Regions from separate parts of the Saccharopolyspora sp. NPDC000359 genome, predicted to be linked through region 1. Evidence: riboswitches for the same ligand, from Rfam matches in the RefSeq annotation. Region 1 holds a riboswitch; the other holds the start of a gene.
What was found. A riboswitch is a leader RNA that binds a small molecule or an ion and turns the genes downstream of it on or off. The one in region 1 is predicted to bind thiamine pyrophosphate.
Positions count from the first base shown of each region.

Region 2: linked by a shared signal. The riboswitch ahead of ABT324_RS18965 (ECF transporter S component) and the one ahead of thiD (bifunctional hydroxymethylpyrimidine kinase/phosphomethylpyrimidine kinase) in region 1 are both predicted to bind thiamine pyrophosphate.

Region 1 is NZ_JBEPDU010000075.1:6,079-13,562, reverse strand. Features, by position in the region: gene ABT324_RS31350 (AMP-binding protein) at 1-595, opposite strand, end outside; gene ABT324_RS31345 (hypothetical protein) at 675-872, opposite strand; gene ABT324_RS31340 (hypothetical protein) at 1,053-1,790, opposite strand; gene ABT324_RS31335 (biotin attachment protein) at 2,186-2,431, shown strand; TPP riboswitch at 2,457-2,553, shown strand; gene thiD (bifunctional hydroxymethylpyrimidine kinase/phosphomethylpyrimidine kinase) at 2,541-3,338, shown strand; gene tenA (thiaminase II) at 3,469-4,179, shown strand; gene ABT324_RS31320 (hypothetical protein) at 4,345-4,494, shown strand; gene ABT324_RS31315 (hypothetical protein) at 4,635-5,036, opposite strand; gene ABT324_RS31310 (hypothetical protein) at 5,049-5,972, opposite strand; gene ABT324_RS31305 (GNAT family N-acetyltransferase) at 6,237-7,484, shown strand, end outside.
Region 2 is NZ_JBEPDU010000028.1:49,769-57,252, reverse strand. Features, by position in the region: gene ABT324_RS18980 (ATP-binding protein) at 1-1,178, shown strand, start outside; gene folE (GTP cyclohydrolase I FolE) at 1,189-1,788, opposite strand; gene ABT324_RS18970 (helix-turn-helix transcriptional regulator) at 1,966-2,658, shown strand; TPP riboswitch at 2,818-2,930, shown strand; gene ABT324_RS18965 (ECF transporter S component) at 2,923-3,519, shown strand; gene ABT324_RS18960 (ABC transporter ATP-binding protein) at 3,516-4,955, shown strand; gene ABT324_RS18955 (energy-coupling factor transporter transmembrane component T family protein) at 4,952-5,656, shown strand; gene ABT324_RS18950 (transglycosylase SLT domain-containing protein) at 5,729-6,358, shown strand; gene ABT324_RS18945 (Rossmann-fold NAD(P)-binding domain-containing protein) at 6,372-6,878, opposite strand; partial or broken gene ABT324_RS18940 (QsdR family transcriptional regulator) at 6,911-7,144, shown strand; gene ABT324_RS18935 (alpha/beta fold hydrolase) at 7,238-7,484, shown strand, end outside.

The sequences.
Region 1 (7,484 bases):
GCCTGGCCGGGCGCCGCGGCGAGGACGTGGCGATCAGGTGCTCCAGCGTGTCGCGCCGGGTGGTGCCGTCGGTCCAGGCCAGCACCTGGTCCACCCCGGCGGGCAGCTCGGGCAGCTGGCGGCGGAACTCGGCGTCCAGGACCAGCACACCGACCTGCTGCTCGGCGATCACGTCGGCGAGCTGCTGGCCGCTCATCCCGGTGTTGAGCAGCACCACGTCCACGCCCAGCTTGCCCGCGGCGACGATCGTCTCGACCGGTCCGTGGTGGTTGCGGCACAGCACCCCGATGCGGGTGCCGCGCTTGACGCGCTTGCGCAGGCCGTTGGCCAGCCGGGAGGTGCGCTGCTCCACCTCGAGGTAGCTGAGCGCGCCCCGCTCGTCGATCAGCGCCGGGCGGTCCGGGTGGCGCACGGCGCCGACCGCGTAGCCCAGCGGCGGGGTGGTGCCCCAGTGGCGCCAGGCGCGCAGGATCCGCAGCACCTTGTCCGGGCGCAAGGGGCGGAGTACACCCTGCTTGGCCAGCACGAACGCCGTGTGCGCGCCAGAACCCGCGCGATTGAGCACGGCCGCGCCCCGCTGCCTCAACACGCTCACGCATCCACCTCTCGGTCGGCGAGCTACTCGAGAGTAGATACTGACCCATCCAGCTCGTAACTGGGAAGGCCCGAACTGGTCAGGCCTGATCTGCCGCCGACACCACCGCATCGCGCAGCACGGCCCGCAGGCGCCCCACCTCCAGCGGTGAGAGCACCGCCGTCTCGCCGGGCGGCGCCACCACGACCACGTCGCCCTGGTTGATGAACACCGACAAGTCGCGTCGCCTCCCGGCGACATCGCGGCAGCTCACGTGCCACTCCTTGGTGGGCTCCACGATTCCCCAGCCTCCCTGTGCAGTGCGTGCGTCCCCGCGCGGTCCTTGGTCGAGGGACGCCGCGGCGCACCGGGTGTGACGGCGGTTGTGGCAAGTTTTTCGGAATATGGCGAAAACGCCTGGTTCAGGTGTGGCAAGGCGCCGGGCGGTCGCCCGCCGCCACGTGGTGGTCGGCAGCGATCAGACCGGCCGGACGACCAGGCCCTCGGGCTCGGCGGTGAAGGTGACCGCACCCTCGAAGTCGGCGATCGGGAGCTCGTCGCGCACCAGCCGGTGCGGCGCGTCGAAGGCCTCCACCCGGACCTCGCCGGTGGTGATCGTCTGCTCGGCGACGTCCGCGCCGCCGACCTGCACCTGCAGCTCGTGGCCTGCCACCGCCACGGTCAGCCAGCCACCGGCTACGGTCAGCTGCTCGCCGCCGTGGGTGAGGGTCAACCGGCTGGCGGCCGGGTCCTCGGAGCGCACCGCGACGTGCGAGAGCGCCACGTCGCGCTTGCCCGAGTCGCCGACCAGCGCGATCACGTCGCGGGTGACCTGCTCACCGGCGTCGTCACCGGGCTTCGGGGTGAGCACCGGGGCGCGCAGCTGCGCGGCGACGCGGTAGGGCTGCCACGAGCCAGCGCCGATCAGGTTGACCACCGCGGTGACCTCGACGTCGGCCAGCAGCCGGTCGCTGCCGGGCGCTGGGGTCACCTCGATCGCGGGAACGTCCTGCTGGTCCAGCAGCTCGCGCAGGGCTTTGGCGCGTTGGCGGCTGTTGCGGTCGAAGCCGCGGGTGATCGCCACGGTCCCGGATCCGGCGGCCGCGACGGCGGCCTCGGTCAGGTCCGCCAGCGGAGCCCAGATCCGCGCGGGATCCTCCGGTCGGCGGGGCCGCCGGGAACGGGCGAAGCTCGGAGCATCGGTCGTGGTTTCCATCGTCGCCGAGTTTAATCCGCGAGGAAGGTTCACCTTGCCTGCCGGTGGGCCCCTTCACGCTGTGAAATCGATCGCTTTCGCACCGCGATGTTGATCGAGGAGTGGACGCGGACTCCGCCGGCCGCGAGAACCGGTTCCGGGAACAGTGCTGGCGGGAGGGCGCTGAGCTGCTGCCGGTCCCGCTCGCGGACGAGCCCGCGCCGCTGCGGCCCCTGGCTGGGGAGGTGGACGCGGGCCTGACCGCGTGGTCCCGGCGGTGCTGGGCGTGCCAGCCGCGGTCGGTGTTGCCTGGTTCGTCCCGGTTCGTGGTCGGCCATCGGGAGGGTGGCGCCGCGGCGGTCTTGTTGGTGCGGGCGGCCGGAGCGATGCTTGGGGCTTTCGCGGAGGGGGCGGGGATGACCGAGTTGGTGTTCCCCGCGCTGGGGCGCCGTCCGGCGGGGCGCGCTCCGATGCGCGGGGTGCTGGTGCGGTGGCTGGCCGCCGACGGGAGCGCGGTGCACGTCGGCGACCGGCTGGCCGAGGTCCGGGCGGCCGGTGGCGACGTCGGCTGGGTGCGCGCGTTGGCGACCGGGACGCTCTGGCACCAGGTGCGGGCCGGTGAGGTGCTCAGCGCGGGTGCGGTGGTGGGGCTCATCGACTGACCGGTGCGGTTCGGGTTAGGTTGGGGCGAGTGACGCGGGGTGCCCGGGGCGGCCGGGCTGAGAACAGACCCGTTGAACCTGACCTAGCTCGTACTAGCGGAGGGACGTCATGGTTCCGAACGTGCTGACCATCGCGGGCACCGATCCCAGCGGTGGCGCCGGTGTCCAGGCCGACCTGAAGACCTTCTCGGCGCACGGCGCCTACGGCATGTCCGTGATGACCGCGCTCGTCGCGCAGACCACCACCGGGGTGGCCGAGGTCCACGAGGTGCCGCCGGAGTTCATCACCGCGCAGCTGGTCACGTTGCTCGACGACGTGCGGGTGGACGCGGTCAAGATCGGCATGCTGGCCAACGCCGAGGTGATCCGCGCGGTGATCGGTGTGCTGGACCGCTACGCGCCACCGCACGTGGTGCTGGACCCGGTGATGGTCGCCAAGAGCGGGGACCGGCTGCTCGCTCCGGAGGCGGTCGGCGTGCTGCGCGACGAGCTGCTGCCGCGGGTCGACCTGATCACCCCGAACCTGCCGGAGGCGGCGGACCTGCTCGGCGAGCCGGAGCTCACCGACGTCGACGGCATGCCAGCCCAGGCCGAGCGGCTCGCCGGGCTCGGCGCCAAGCAGGTGCTGCTCAAGGGTGGTCACCTGGCCGGTGAGTCCAGTGTGGACCTGCTGCACGGCGACGGCGTCTCCGAGCTCCTGGCCAGCGAACGGGTCGTGACCAGCAACGACCACGGTACCGGCTGCACCCTCTCGGCGGCCATCGCGGCGCTGCGCCCGCAGCGCCCGGACTGGCTGACGGCGGTGCGCGAGAGCAAGGCCTACCTGACCGAGGCGCTGCGCGCCTCCGAGCGCCTGGACGTCGGCCACGGCCACGGCCCGGTGCACCACTTCCACCACTGGTGGTGACCAGACCCGGTGAACCCGGCGCGTCGACCTGACGACGCGCCGGTCGTCGTGCCCGAATCCACGCGAATCCGGTGGGGCTCAGACGCCTGAGCCCCACCGGGACCGCGCGACCCCGAGATGAGGACTCCGGATGAGCAAGCTGCCCGAACCGCCCGCCGACGGCTTCTGTGCGCAGGCCTGGGCGCACACCGCTGACCTGCAGCGCGCGATCGTCGAGCACCCGTTCAACGCCGCGCTGACCGACGGCACCCTGGACCGCGACGTGTTCGCCTTCTACATCGTGCAGGACGCCCGCTACCTGGTCGGCTTCGCGCAGGCCCTGGCGGCCGCGGCGTCCCGGGCCGACAACCCCGAGGACGCCGCGTTCCTGTCCGGCGCGGCCCAGGGTGCGCTGGTCGAGGAGCGCCGGTTGCACGCCGGGTACGTCGCCGAGTTCGGGCTGACCGACGAGGAGATCGCCGGGATCGGCACCTCCCCATCCTGCCTGGCCTACACCTCGTACCTGCGTGCGACCGCGCTGACCGAGCCTTACCCGGTGCTGCTGGCGGCGGTCCTGCCGTGCTTCTGGGTGTACCAGCACGTGGGCACCACGATCCTGGAGGCCACCGGTGGTGCCGACGAGCACCCGTACCGGGCCTGGATCCAGACCTACGCCGACGACGAGTTCGCCGCCGCGGTGCTGACCGCCCGCGAGCTCGTCGACCGGGTCGCGGCGAGCGCCGACGAGCAGACCCGGCAGAAGATGCTGGCGGCGTTCACCCGGGCCACCGAGTACGAGTGGCTGTTCTGGAACAGCGCCTGGACCAAGGAGGCGTGGCCGACCGCGCGGTACCTTCGGTAGACCGCGCCGAAACCCGTTGCGGGACAAGGGAAGTCGCTGGGCGCAAATGTGACCCGGGGCACATGATCGGCGGCGTAACGAATGCCGAGAGCCCGAACGATGTGCCCAGCGACATGCCTGTTCGCGGCATGGATTCTTCCCATCGCAATCGGGGTTTCAGGCGCCGTGGGCTCTTCACTTCTGATCGTTCTGCTGGGCATGCTGGTGCCCGTGCTCGCTGCTGCGCCGTTCTACTGGGCCGAACGCCGAACCGACCAGCAGGTCCCGGAGTCCCAGGAAGCCGAGCCCGACCAGCTCGCAGCTCCCGAGGACTGACTAATAACACCCACTGGAACCGGCGCCTAGCACCAGGTCGTGCGAACAGCATTGGTGTGTGTCTCGCACTCGCAGCTCGCACCGCCGCTGAGGTTCCGCTACCCGCACCGCCACGCGAGGTGCCCGGGAAGAACTCCCTGTCATTCCTTGCTGATCTCGGTGCGGAGGCGGGCCAGGCGCTGGCGGGATCGGTTGAACTTGGCCTCGAAGTGCTTCTCGTAGAGGTCGGTCGGCAGTTCGGGGAGGTCCACGGGTTCCGCCGTGCGCTGGGTCGGGGCGACTTCAGCGACTTCCGGGGCTCCGGTGGGCCCGGCCTCGGCGGCGGGCTGCTCGGGGTCGGTGGGCTCCGGGGCGGGCTGCGGCGGGGTGGTCGTCCGGCGGGTGACCGTCGGGGGCACCGGGACCGGGGTGCGCAGTGCGTGCTTGCCGCGCGGGGCGGCTTCCTGCTCGCCGAGTTGGCGGTTCGCGCGGTGCAGCAGCGGCCAGAAGATCAGCGTGGCCAGTGCGAATCCGGTGACGAACATCAGCACGAGCAGTTCCACGAGATGCTCCGATCAGTTCTGTCTGGCAGGTCCGGGCTTCGGGGTCGCACCGTTAGTGCTGGGGTGCTGACCGTCGAGTGGGATGAGGAACGTCTGCACGTCCTCGCGCTGCGTGGGCAGCTGGAGCGGTAGCTGGGCCTCTGGCTCGGGCTCCGGTTCCACGGCCGGGGGGGGAGTGCGGAGCTCGTCGACGGAGGCGTCGACCATGCGCTGCGCCTGCTCCATCGAGGCCAGCGCGGCGGCGCGCAGTTCTTCCAGGCGGGTCTGCTGGGCCTGGATCTCCTCCAGCGCTTGCAGGCGCCTCTGCTCGGTCTCGGCGTCCCACTGCCCGCACTGCCGCCGGGTCTGGGCGATGAGCTCGTCGGCTTCCTCCTGCGCGGCGTCGATGACCCGCTTGTACTCCGCGCGGATGTTCTGCCGCATCCGGTGCTCCCGGGAGCGCAGTTCGCTGACCTTCTGGTCGTGCTCGCGGTGCAGGCGGGCTCGCCGCTCCTCGACGTCGGAGATCAGCCTGCTGCACTCCTCGCGCAGCTCGCTCGCGTTGCGCTCGGCCTCGCTGATCAGCTCGCGCGCCTCGGTCTCGGCGGTGCCGCGGATGATCTCGGCCTGCCGCTGGGCCTGGTCGCGGAGGGTCTGCACCTCTTCCTCGGCGATGGAGAGCATGTTCTGCACCCGCTGGGACGCGGCGGGCAGCCCGGTGTCGGAGGACTCGATGCGCCGGAGGCGCTGCTCGGCCGCGTCCAGGCTGCGGCGGGTGTCGTCGCAGAGCTTGCGCAGGTCGGTGTTGAGCTGGGCGGCCTCGTTGCGGTCGATGGTGAGCAGCCGCAGCTGGTCCTCCAGCAGCTCGATGTGGTCGATGACCTGGCTGCGGTTGAAGCCGCGGACCTGGATGTCGAATCCCGGCCGGAGCGGAACGACGGAGTCGGTGTCATCCATGGGTGAACTCCTCTCCGGGCGGTGGGCCGATTCGGTAGGTCGGAGAGTAGGGGCGATGCTCCGCGTTCGCCCAGCGAAACACAACGATCATCACCGGATCAGGTAGTGGTGGTCGAGTTTCGCGCGTCCAGCTTGCGCTGCGTGACGAAGGGCTCGGACAGTCCACAGTGCACGGCGCTGCACCAGGGGTTTCACCGACCCTGTCGCCGAGCCGCGCGGTTAGGTTAGGCTCCGCTCACATACCCGCGGTTCGAGGAGCATTGCGTGACGAGTGGAGTGGACCTTGCCGGGCAGGCGCACCAGCGAGCCTCGGTGCTGCTGCGGCGCTGGTTGGCCGAGACGCACACGCCGGTCGCCGAGGGGCAGTTGCGGCTGACCGTCGGAGGGCTGCGGCTGGGCACCGACGTCGTCTACAGCTCGCCGACCGGTGCGCACGGGTTCGGGCCGATCCACGTGCTCGACGACTCCGGCGAGCCGGTCGCGGTCGCCGACCCCGGTCTGCTCGCCGCAGCCTGCTCAGCCGATGCGCGCGCCCGCGCCCTGCCCGGGGCGCCGATCAACGCCGCGGACGCCGGGACGCTGGTGGACTGGTTGCGGCACGCGCTGCCGCGGCGCGAGTTCGACCCGCTCCCGCTGTCGGACGACCTTCTCGCCGTGGCCCGCTCGGTGTCCGACGCCGAGGAAGCCCGGCGTTGGCTGGCCGCGCACGTCGAGGGGCGGTTGCTGCCCGCCGTGCTGGGGTGGGAGGGCGACGTCTCCGCCGCGACCGTCAAGCTGCTGACCCGCGGGCCGTTGGCGGTCATCGGGTTGCTGGGGCGGCGCGGGGTCGTGCACGAGGAGGACCTGCTCGGTGAGCTGCGGAAGTGGCTGGGCGGGCTCGCCGAGGCGCACCCGACGTCGGCTTGGTTGGTCGAGCACTGGTTGAGCAGCCCGACGCTGACCGACCTCGCCGCGCTCAACGGCTCCGACCTGCACTACCAGGCGGACTCGGGGCAGGTGCGGCCGGTGCCGTTCGAGGTGCCGAACCCGCTGTGGTCCGGGGCGGTGGAAGCGCCCGGCGTGCCGATCCCGGAGCTGGGGGAGGGCTGGTCGCTGCGGCCGGTGCGGGTCGTCGGCGACGACGGCGGGCCGGACGTCGCGCTGGTGCACCGCTGGATGAACGCCGAGCACGTCGCGGTGAACTGGGACCAGGCGTGGCCGGTGGCGCAGTGGCGCGCGGAGCTGGCTGGTCAGCTCGGCGGGCAGCACTCGCTGCCGTGCATCGTGGCGCGCGACGGGCGCGACGTCGGCTACCTGGAGCTGTACCGGGTGCAGCGGGACAAGCTGGCGCGCTGCTACTCGCACGACCCGCACGACCTCGGGGTGCACATCGCCATCGGGGAGCCGGACGTGATCGGGGGCGGGGTCGGCTCGGCGCTGCTGCGGGCGGTGGCCGGTGGTCTGCTGGCGGCCGACCGCGAGTGCCGTCGGGTGGTGGCCGAGCCCAACGTCCACAACGGAGCGTCGGTGGGC
Region 2 (7,484 bases), on a different contig from region 1:
GCCGGGTACGAGCGCTGGCCATCACCGGGGACCTGGCGGCGGCGCGCACGCACCGGGTCGAAGCGATCACCGCGGCGGAGTCGCTGGGCGACGCGGGGTCGACGGCGCGGGTGATCGGGGCGTTCGACGTGCCGGGGATCTGGACGACGAACGACGACCCGGCGATGTCCGCCCAGGTGGTGGCGGTGACCGAGCGGACCCTCGCCGCCCTCCCCGAGCACAGCACCGCGCAGCGGGCACGCCTGCTCGCCACGCTGGCGATGGAGCTGCGCGGCACCGGCGCCCGCCGCGGGCGCGAGGCCGCCGACGAGGCCGTGTCACTGGCCCGCTCGCTGCCCGACCCCGAACTCCTCGCCTTCGCCCTCAACGGCCAGTTCATGCACACCTGCGACCGGCCCGGCCTGGCTCCCGAACGCGCGCGGATCGGCCGCGAGCTGGTCGACCTGGCCGCCCGGAACGAGCTCGTGCCGTTCGAGGTGCTCGGCCACCTGGTCCTGCTCCAGGCCCACTGCGCGCTGGCCGAGTTCGACGTGGCCGACGCGCACGCCGCAGCCGCCGCCGAACTGGGCGAACACCACGAGCTCCCCCTCGTCGCCGTGTTCACCAGGTGGTACGGCGCGGTCCGCGCAGCTGCCACCGGTCACAGCTCCGCAGCCGAGGCCGCCTACCGAACCGCGGCGGCGCAGCTGACCGGCACCGGGATGCACGGGGTCGAGCACGGCACGCTCCCGCTTGCCCTGCTGTGCTCGCGGATACAGGACAACCGACCAGCCACAGTGGACTTGGCAGACGACTGGGGTCCGTTCCTGCCCTGGGTACGCCCGCTCGCGCTGCTCGACGCGGGCGACCACGGCGCTGCGGCGGCCGCAGCGCGCGAGATCCCGCCACCACCGCCCGACCTCCTGCACGAGGTCCGCCTCTGCCTCACCGCTGCCGCCGCGGTCCGCCTGGCCGACCGGAGGCTGGCCGAAGAAACCTACACCGCACTGGAACCGGCCGAATCCGAGCTCGCGGGGGCGGGCAGCGGTCTGCTCACCGCAGGCCCCGTCGCACAGCACCTCGCAGCGCTGGCCACCGCGCTGGGCAACCCCGGAGCAGCACGACGGCACCGCGACCGCGCAGCGAAGATCACGCAGCAGGCCCGGAGCACGGCATCTCGCGCACCCGCCCAGACCTGATCTGCGCGGGTCAGGCGTTGACGCCGGTGAGGGCGAAGAACTCCTGCCGGGAACGGGCGTCCTGGCGCAGGGTGCCCAGCAGGGTGGAGGTCACGGTGTTGGAGCCGGTGGCCTGCACGCCGCGCAACGTCATGCAGGTGTGCTCGGCTTCGATGACCACGCCGACGCCCTTGGGCTGCAGGTGCTCGCACAACCAGTCGGCGACCTGCTTGGTCAGCCGCTCCTGCACCTGCGGGCGGCAGGCGAAGTGCTCGACCACGCGCGCCAGCTTCGACAGCCCGAGGATCCGCTCGCCCGGCAGGTAGCCGACGTGCGCGGTGCCGACGAACGGCAGCAGGTGGTGCTCGCACACCGACCGGACCGGGATCGACCGCGCCAGCACCAGCTCGTCGTAGCCCTCCTCGTTCGGGAAGGTCGTCAGGTCGAACGGGCGCGGGGTGAACAGCTCGGCGTAGGCGCGGGCCATCCGGCCCGGCGTGCCCCGCAGGCTCTCGGAGTCTGTCGCGACGCCCAGCGCCCGCAGCAGGTCCCCCGCAGCCCGTTCCGCGGCGTCGAGGTCGATCTGGCCAGCGGGCTCGTTGGCGACGTGCAGGGCGGGTGCGGTTGTCATGTCTTCCTCCGGGTCGACGCGGCCGGTGCTCGCGACCGCGGCGGGTGGCCCAGGTCCACCCCTATTTCGCCAATCAACGTTAGTCTTATTGAGGGACCTCGGTCAACGTTCCCGGTCGCCGGGCCGCTGACTGGATTCCACCCATTGAGATGTGCCCGAGAGCGCTAGGGTTGGACCATGGACAAGGCCGGTTCGGCGATGACCGCGGTGGCCGCGTTGGACGACGAGCTGCGGCGCGGCATGTACGACTACATCCGCCGCGCGCGGCGGCCGGTGGGCCGCGACGAGGCCGCCTCGGCGGTCGGCATCTCCCGCAAGCTCGCCGCCTTCCACCTCGACAAGCTGGTGGCGGCGGGCCTGCTGTGCGCGCGGTACGAGCCGCTGGACGGGGTGCGCAAGGTCGGCCGCACCCCCAAGGTCTACGAACCGGCGCGCACCGACATCCGGATCAGCATCCCGCCCCGGCGCCACGACCTGCTGGCCGACATCCTGGTGGACGCGGTACTCACCGAAGGTGACCGGGAGAACGCCACCCAAGCGGTGATGCGCGTGGCACGCGAGCGCGGGCACGACCTCGGCAGGGCCGAGCGGGAGCGCACCCGTCCAGGTCGACTCGGCGCCGAGCGCGCGCTGACCCGGGCGGCGGAGGTGCTCGCCGACCACGGGTTCGAACCGGACCGGGAGGCTCCGGGCTGCGTGCGGCTGCGCAACTGCCCGTTCCACCCGGTGACCTCGCGGTCCCCGGAGCTGGTGTGCGGCTTGAACCACGCCTTCCTGCAGGGCTTCCTCGCGGGGCTCCAGGCCCGCACGACCGAAGCCGTGCTCGAGCCGCGCGCCGGTGAGTGCTGCGTCGAGCTGCGCAGCACCTGACGCCCCACCAGAGGTCCACAGTGGACGTAGCGAGGCCGACGCGCCTCGCCGCGTCACGAGCCCACTACTCCCCGTGGCTGATCCACTGCGGATGGTGCGCCTGCTCGGAGTGCTCTCACCCACCGGTGTCCGGGGTGGTGCGCCGAAGGTAGGGTGTGTGGCCGATGACAGGGGAGCGCCGTGGTGAAGGGCGCTGAGAGTGCGGGTTGAGCCGCAGACCCTCCGAACCTGCTCCGGTTAACACCGGCGAAGGGAGTTCTAGTGGTGCGCGATGCCGCCTTCCGCTACCGGACCATCGACTTCGTCACCGTCGCGATGCTGGGCGTCGCGGTCGGCGTGGCGTTCTGGGGCTGGGCGCAGCTCTACCAGGTGCTGAGCACCTTCTCCGCGTTCGCGTTCCCGCCGAGCTCGGGGCTGTTCGGCGGCGCTTGGCTGCTCGGCGGGGTGATCGGCGGGCTGGTGGTCCGCAAGCCCGGTGCCGCGCTGCTGACCGAGGTGGTCGCCGCGTCCGTGGAGGCGCTGCTGGGCAACAGCTGGGGCTTGTCGACGGTGATCTCCGGGTGCGTCCAGGGGTTCGGCGTCGAGCTGGTGCTGGCCGTGTTCCTGTGGAAGCGGTTCGGCCCGCTGGTCGCCGCGCTGGCGGCTGCGGTGGCCGCCGCGTTCGAGTCGTTCTACGAGTGGCAGGTCTACTACACCGACTGGGCGCTGCCCTACCAGCTGGCGCACCTCGGGTTCTTCGTGGTGTCCGGCGTGGTCATCGCCGGGTTCGGCGGCTGGGCGCTGGTGCGCGGGCTGGCCGCGACCGGGGCGCTGGACGCGTTCGGGCCGGGCCGGGAGCACCACGAGCGGGCGGCGGTGTGACGACCTCGACGGACCTGCGCGCGGAGCTGCGAGGCTTCGGCTGGCGGCCGCTGGGGCGGCGCACGCCCACCGTGCAGGGGCTGGACCTGCGGATCCAGCCCGGTGAGCGGGTGCTGCTGGCCGGGCCGAGCGGGGCGGGCAAGTCGACCGTCGTGCACGCCCTGGCCGGGGTGCTCGGCGGGGCGCTGCCGGGCGAGCTGAGCGGCGAGGTCCGGGTGCACGGCCAGATCGGGCTGGTGCTGCAGAACCCCGGGGCGGCCCTGGTGGCGGACCGGATCGGGCGCGATGTCGCCTTCGGCCCGGAGAACGCCGGGGTCGCGCCGGAGGAGATCTGGCGGCGGGTGGCCGAAGCCCTCGAGCTGGTCGGGCTCCCCCACCCCACCGACCACCCGACGTCGGCGCTGTCCGGCGGTGAGCTGCAGCGGCTCGCCCTGGCCGGGGTCCTGGCGCTGCGACCGTCGATGCTGCTGCTGGACGAACCGACGTCGATGCTCGACCCGGACAACGCCGAGCGGGTGCGCGCGGCGGTGGCCGACGTCGTGGCCAACACCGGCGCTTCGCTGGTCGTGGTGGACCACCGGGTCGGCCCGTGGCTGGAGCTGGTGGACCGCGTCGTCGTCCTCGACTCCGCCGGTCAGGTCATGCACGACGTCGACCCCGAGACCTGCCGGGCCCAGCTCACCGATGAGCTCGGCCGCGCCGGGGTGTGGATGCCCGATCTGCCCGCGCCCGCGCCGACAGAGGTGCCGACGGCGCTGGTGGCCCCGGGCTCCCCCGGCCCGCAGCTCGAAGCGCGGAAACTGGGCGTGGACCTGGTGGCTCGCCGGATGCGGACATCCGCTGCGGTGACCGCCCTGGATGATGTCTCCACCTCGGTCTCACCGGGCCAGGTCTCGGCGTTCACCGGAGCGTCCGGTGCGGGCAAGTCCACCCTCCTCGCCGCGCTGGCGGGCCTGGTCCGCCCCGACCGCGGGAGCATCGACGGCACCCCCGTGCCGCTGCACCGGATGAGGTCCGCCGACCTCGCGCGGACGGTCGGCTGGGTGCCGCAGAACCCGGAGCACGGCTTCCTCACCACCAGCGTGCGCGAGGAGATCGCCCGCACCGGGATGCGGCTGGGCGCCCCGGTCGCGGTCGACGAGGTCCTGGAGGTGCTCGGGCTGAGCGCACTCGCCGGGGCCAACCCCTACCGGCTCTCCGGCGGGGAACAGCGCCGGGTCGCGCTCGCCGCGGCGCTCGCGCACCGGCCCGGCGCCCTGATGCTCGACGAACCGACCGTCGGGCAGGACCGCCGCACCTGGGCCGCGATCGCCGGGTGGGTGCGGGCCGCTGCCCGGTCTGGCGCCACCGCGGCCGCCTCCACCCACGACCCGGTGCTGATCGAGTTGGCCGACCGCGAGACGCGGCTCCACCGGGGGCGGGTGTTGGCGCGATGAGCGGTGTGCTGGCCAGGGTGAACCCTCTCGTGCTGGTGTCGGTTGGCCTGCTGGCGCTCGTCGCCTCGCTCGGAGTGCGCTCACTGCCCACCGCATTGATCACCTCGGGCGCCTACGTGCTCGCCATGGCGCTGATGCTCCCGGCGCGCTCCGGCCACCCACTGCGGTTCCTCACGGTCGTGCTGGGCGGTCTCTCGGTCGCCTACTCGACGTGGCTGCTCGGCGGTGGGCACCTCGACGTCGCCGCCACCGCGGGGTTGCGGATCGTCGTGCTGGCGCTGCCCGGGGTGGCCGTCGCGCCGCTGATCGAGCCGATGGCGCTGGCCGACCAGCTCGGGCAGCGCCTGCGCCTGCCGCACCGCTTCGTCGTGTCGTTCGCCGCGGCGCTGCAACGGTTCGAGCAGCTCGGCCAGACCTGGCAGCACCTCTCGCGGGCCCGCCGCGCACGCGGGTTCGGTCCCGGTCGCGGACCGCTCTCCCGCGCCCGCCACGCCGCCTCGGTCACCTTCGGACTGCTGGTGAGCACCATGCGCGAGGCCACCAGCGCCTCGATCGCGATGGACGCCCGCGGGTTCGCCCGCGCCCGGCGGCGCACCTGGGCGGAACCGGCCCCCTGGACCGGGACGGACACCGCCGTCCTGCTGGTCGGCGTGCTGCTCGCCGCCGTTCCCCACGCAGCCGGGGTGCTGGGCGCCGCCTGATTGACCACGGCGCGTCGGCCGGTGGGCACGTGCCGTGGTCTGGTCGAATGTGGGCATGCGACTGGAGGTGCGATGACGAGGAGGAGCAGGTGGCGCTGGTTCGCCGCGTGCGCGCTCGTGGCGGCGACGACGGGATGCGCGGCTGCGCAGGACGCCGCTCCGGCCGCTCCAGCCGAGTCGGCCGCGCCGACCTCGGCCGCACCGGACACGGCCGCCCAGGACCCGGCTCGGTTCGCCGAGCAGGTGCTCGCCCGAGCACGGGAAGCCGGTGTCGATCCGCAGCTGCTGATGGCGATTCTCCACAACGAGTCCTACAAGCCGCACGACCCGGCCGCCGAGCGCGCCTGGTTGCAGATCGACCCGGACGCCGCGCTGGGCGTGGCGAACATGCACCGGGTCGCCTTCGACGAGGTCAAGGCCGACCGCGACTTCGCCGACCGCGACTGGCTGGAGCTCCCCGACGACCCGGACCTGGCCATCCGCGCCGCGGCCTGGTACCTGCACGACCTCGCCGCGATGCTGCCGGACCAGCGGTCCTCCGCGCACACCACCGAGGAGCTGCTGGCGCTGGGCTACAACGCCGGGCCGGGGAACATGCGCGCGTTCGCGACGGGCACTCCCCCGGGCCCGCAGGCGCAGTCCTACCTGGACAGGCTGCGGCAGAACTGGGACGAGGCGGGCAAGGCCCTCGCAGGTGGCTGACCCCGCGACGGGGTCATGGCTGGTAGTCCTCGACGGCCATCGCGTTGTGGACGCGCGCGCTCTTGGTGGTGAGGCGGAGGAAGGCACGGCCGGGGCCCGCGGGCAGGGCCGACAGCAGGCGGGTCGCCTGGACCAGACCTGACACGCCGAAGCGGGATGTGGGCACCAGGGTTCGGGCCGCGCTCAGCGCCACCGCGCGGCTGCCGCGCACGTGCTCGGCCATCGCGCGCTCGTAGGCGGCGAAGGCGCGCTCGTGGTCGCCGCCCGCCCGGGCCAGCTCACCAGCCAGGACGTAGGCGCCGACGATGGCGAGGCTGGTGCTGCCGCCCACCGCCGGGCCGGGGCAGTAACCCGCGTCGCCGACGAGCGTCACCCGCCCCCGAGACCAGGTGCCCATGCGGAGCTGGGTGATCGAGTCGAAGTAGAACCCGGGCGTGGTGCCGAGTTCGTCGAGCCAGCGGTCCACCTCGCCGTCAAGACCGCGAAAAGCCCCGCGCAGCAGCTCCTTCTGCCGCGTCACGTCGTGGTGGTGGAAATTCGACCAAGGCCTCCGACTTCGAAGCCCGGCTGATCCGGCTGGTCGGCGAGGTCGTCGAGGAGGAGACCGCCGCCGGTCGGCTGCACCCGTCGGTGCCCGCCGAGGACCTGCCCTACGTGTTGGTCCGCGTCATGGAGTCCTACACCTACCTCGGACTCATCACCGGCCAGCACCCCGACCCCGAGCGCGCGGCCCGGGTCGTCAACGCACTCCTGCCCGGTGCGCTGAACCCACCGCAGGACCGATGACAGGACCAGCACGATGGCAGAGCACCCGGTGGTCGAACTCGGCGACGGCGACATCCACGTCCTGGTGGACGGCGAACCGGACGCACCCGCGTCCTGCTCATCCACGGGTCCGGCGCGTCCGCCCGCTCGTGGGATCCGCTGGTCCCGCTGCTGGCCGACACCCACCGCGTCATCCGGGTCGACCTGCTCGGGCACGGCCGCTCGGCCAAACCGGCCGAGGACGTCTACCAGACCCCGGAGCGGGGACGGCGGGTCGGCGAGGTGCTGGACCGGCTCGGCGTCGCACGCGCCGTCGTCGTCGGCCACTCCAGCGGCGGCGTCGTCGCCACCGCCCTGGCCG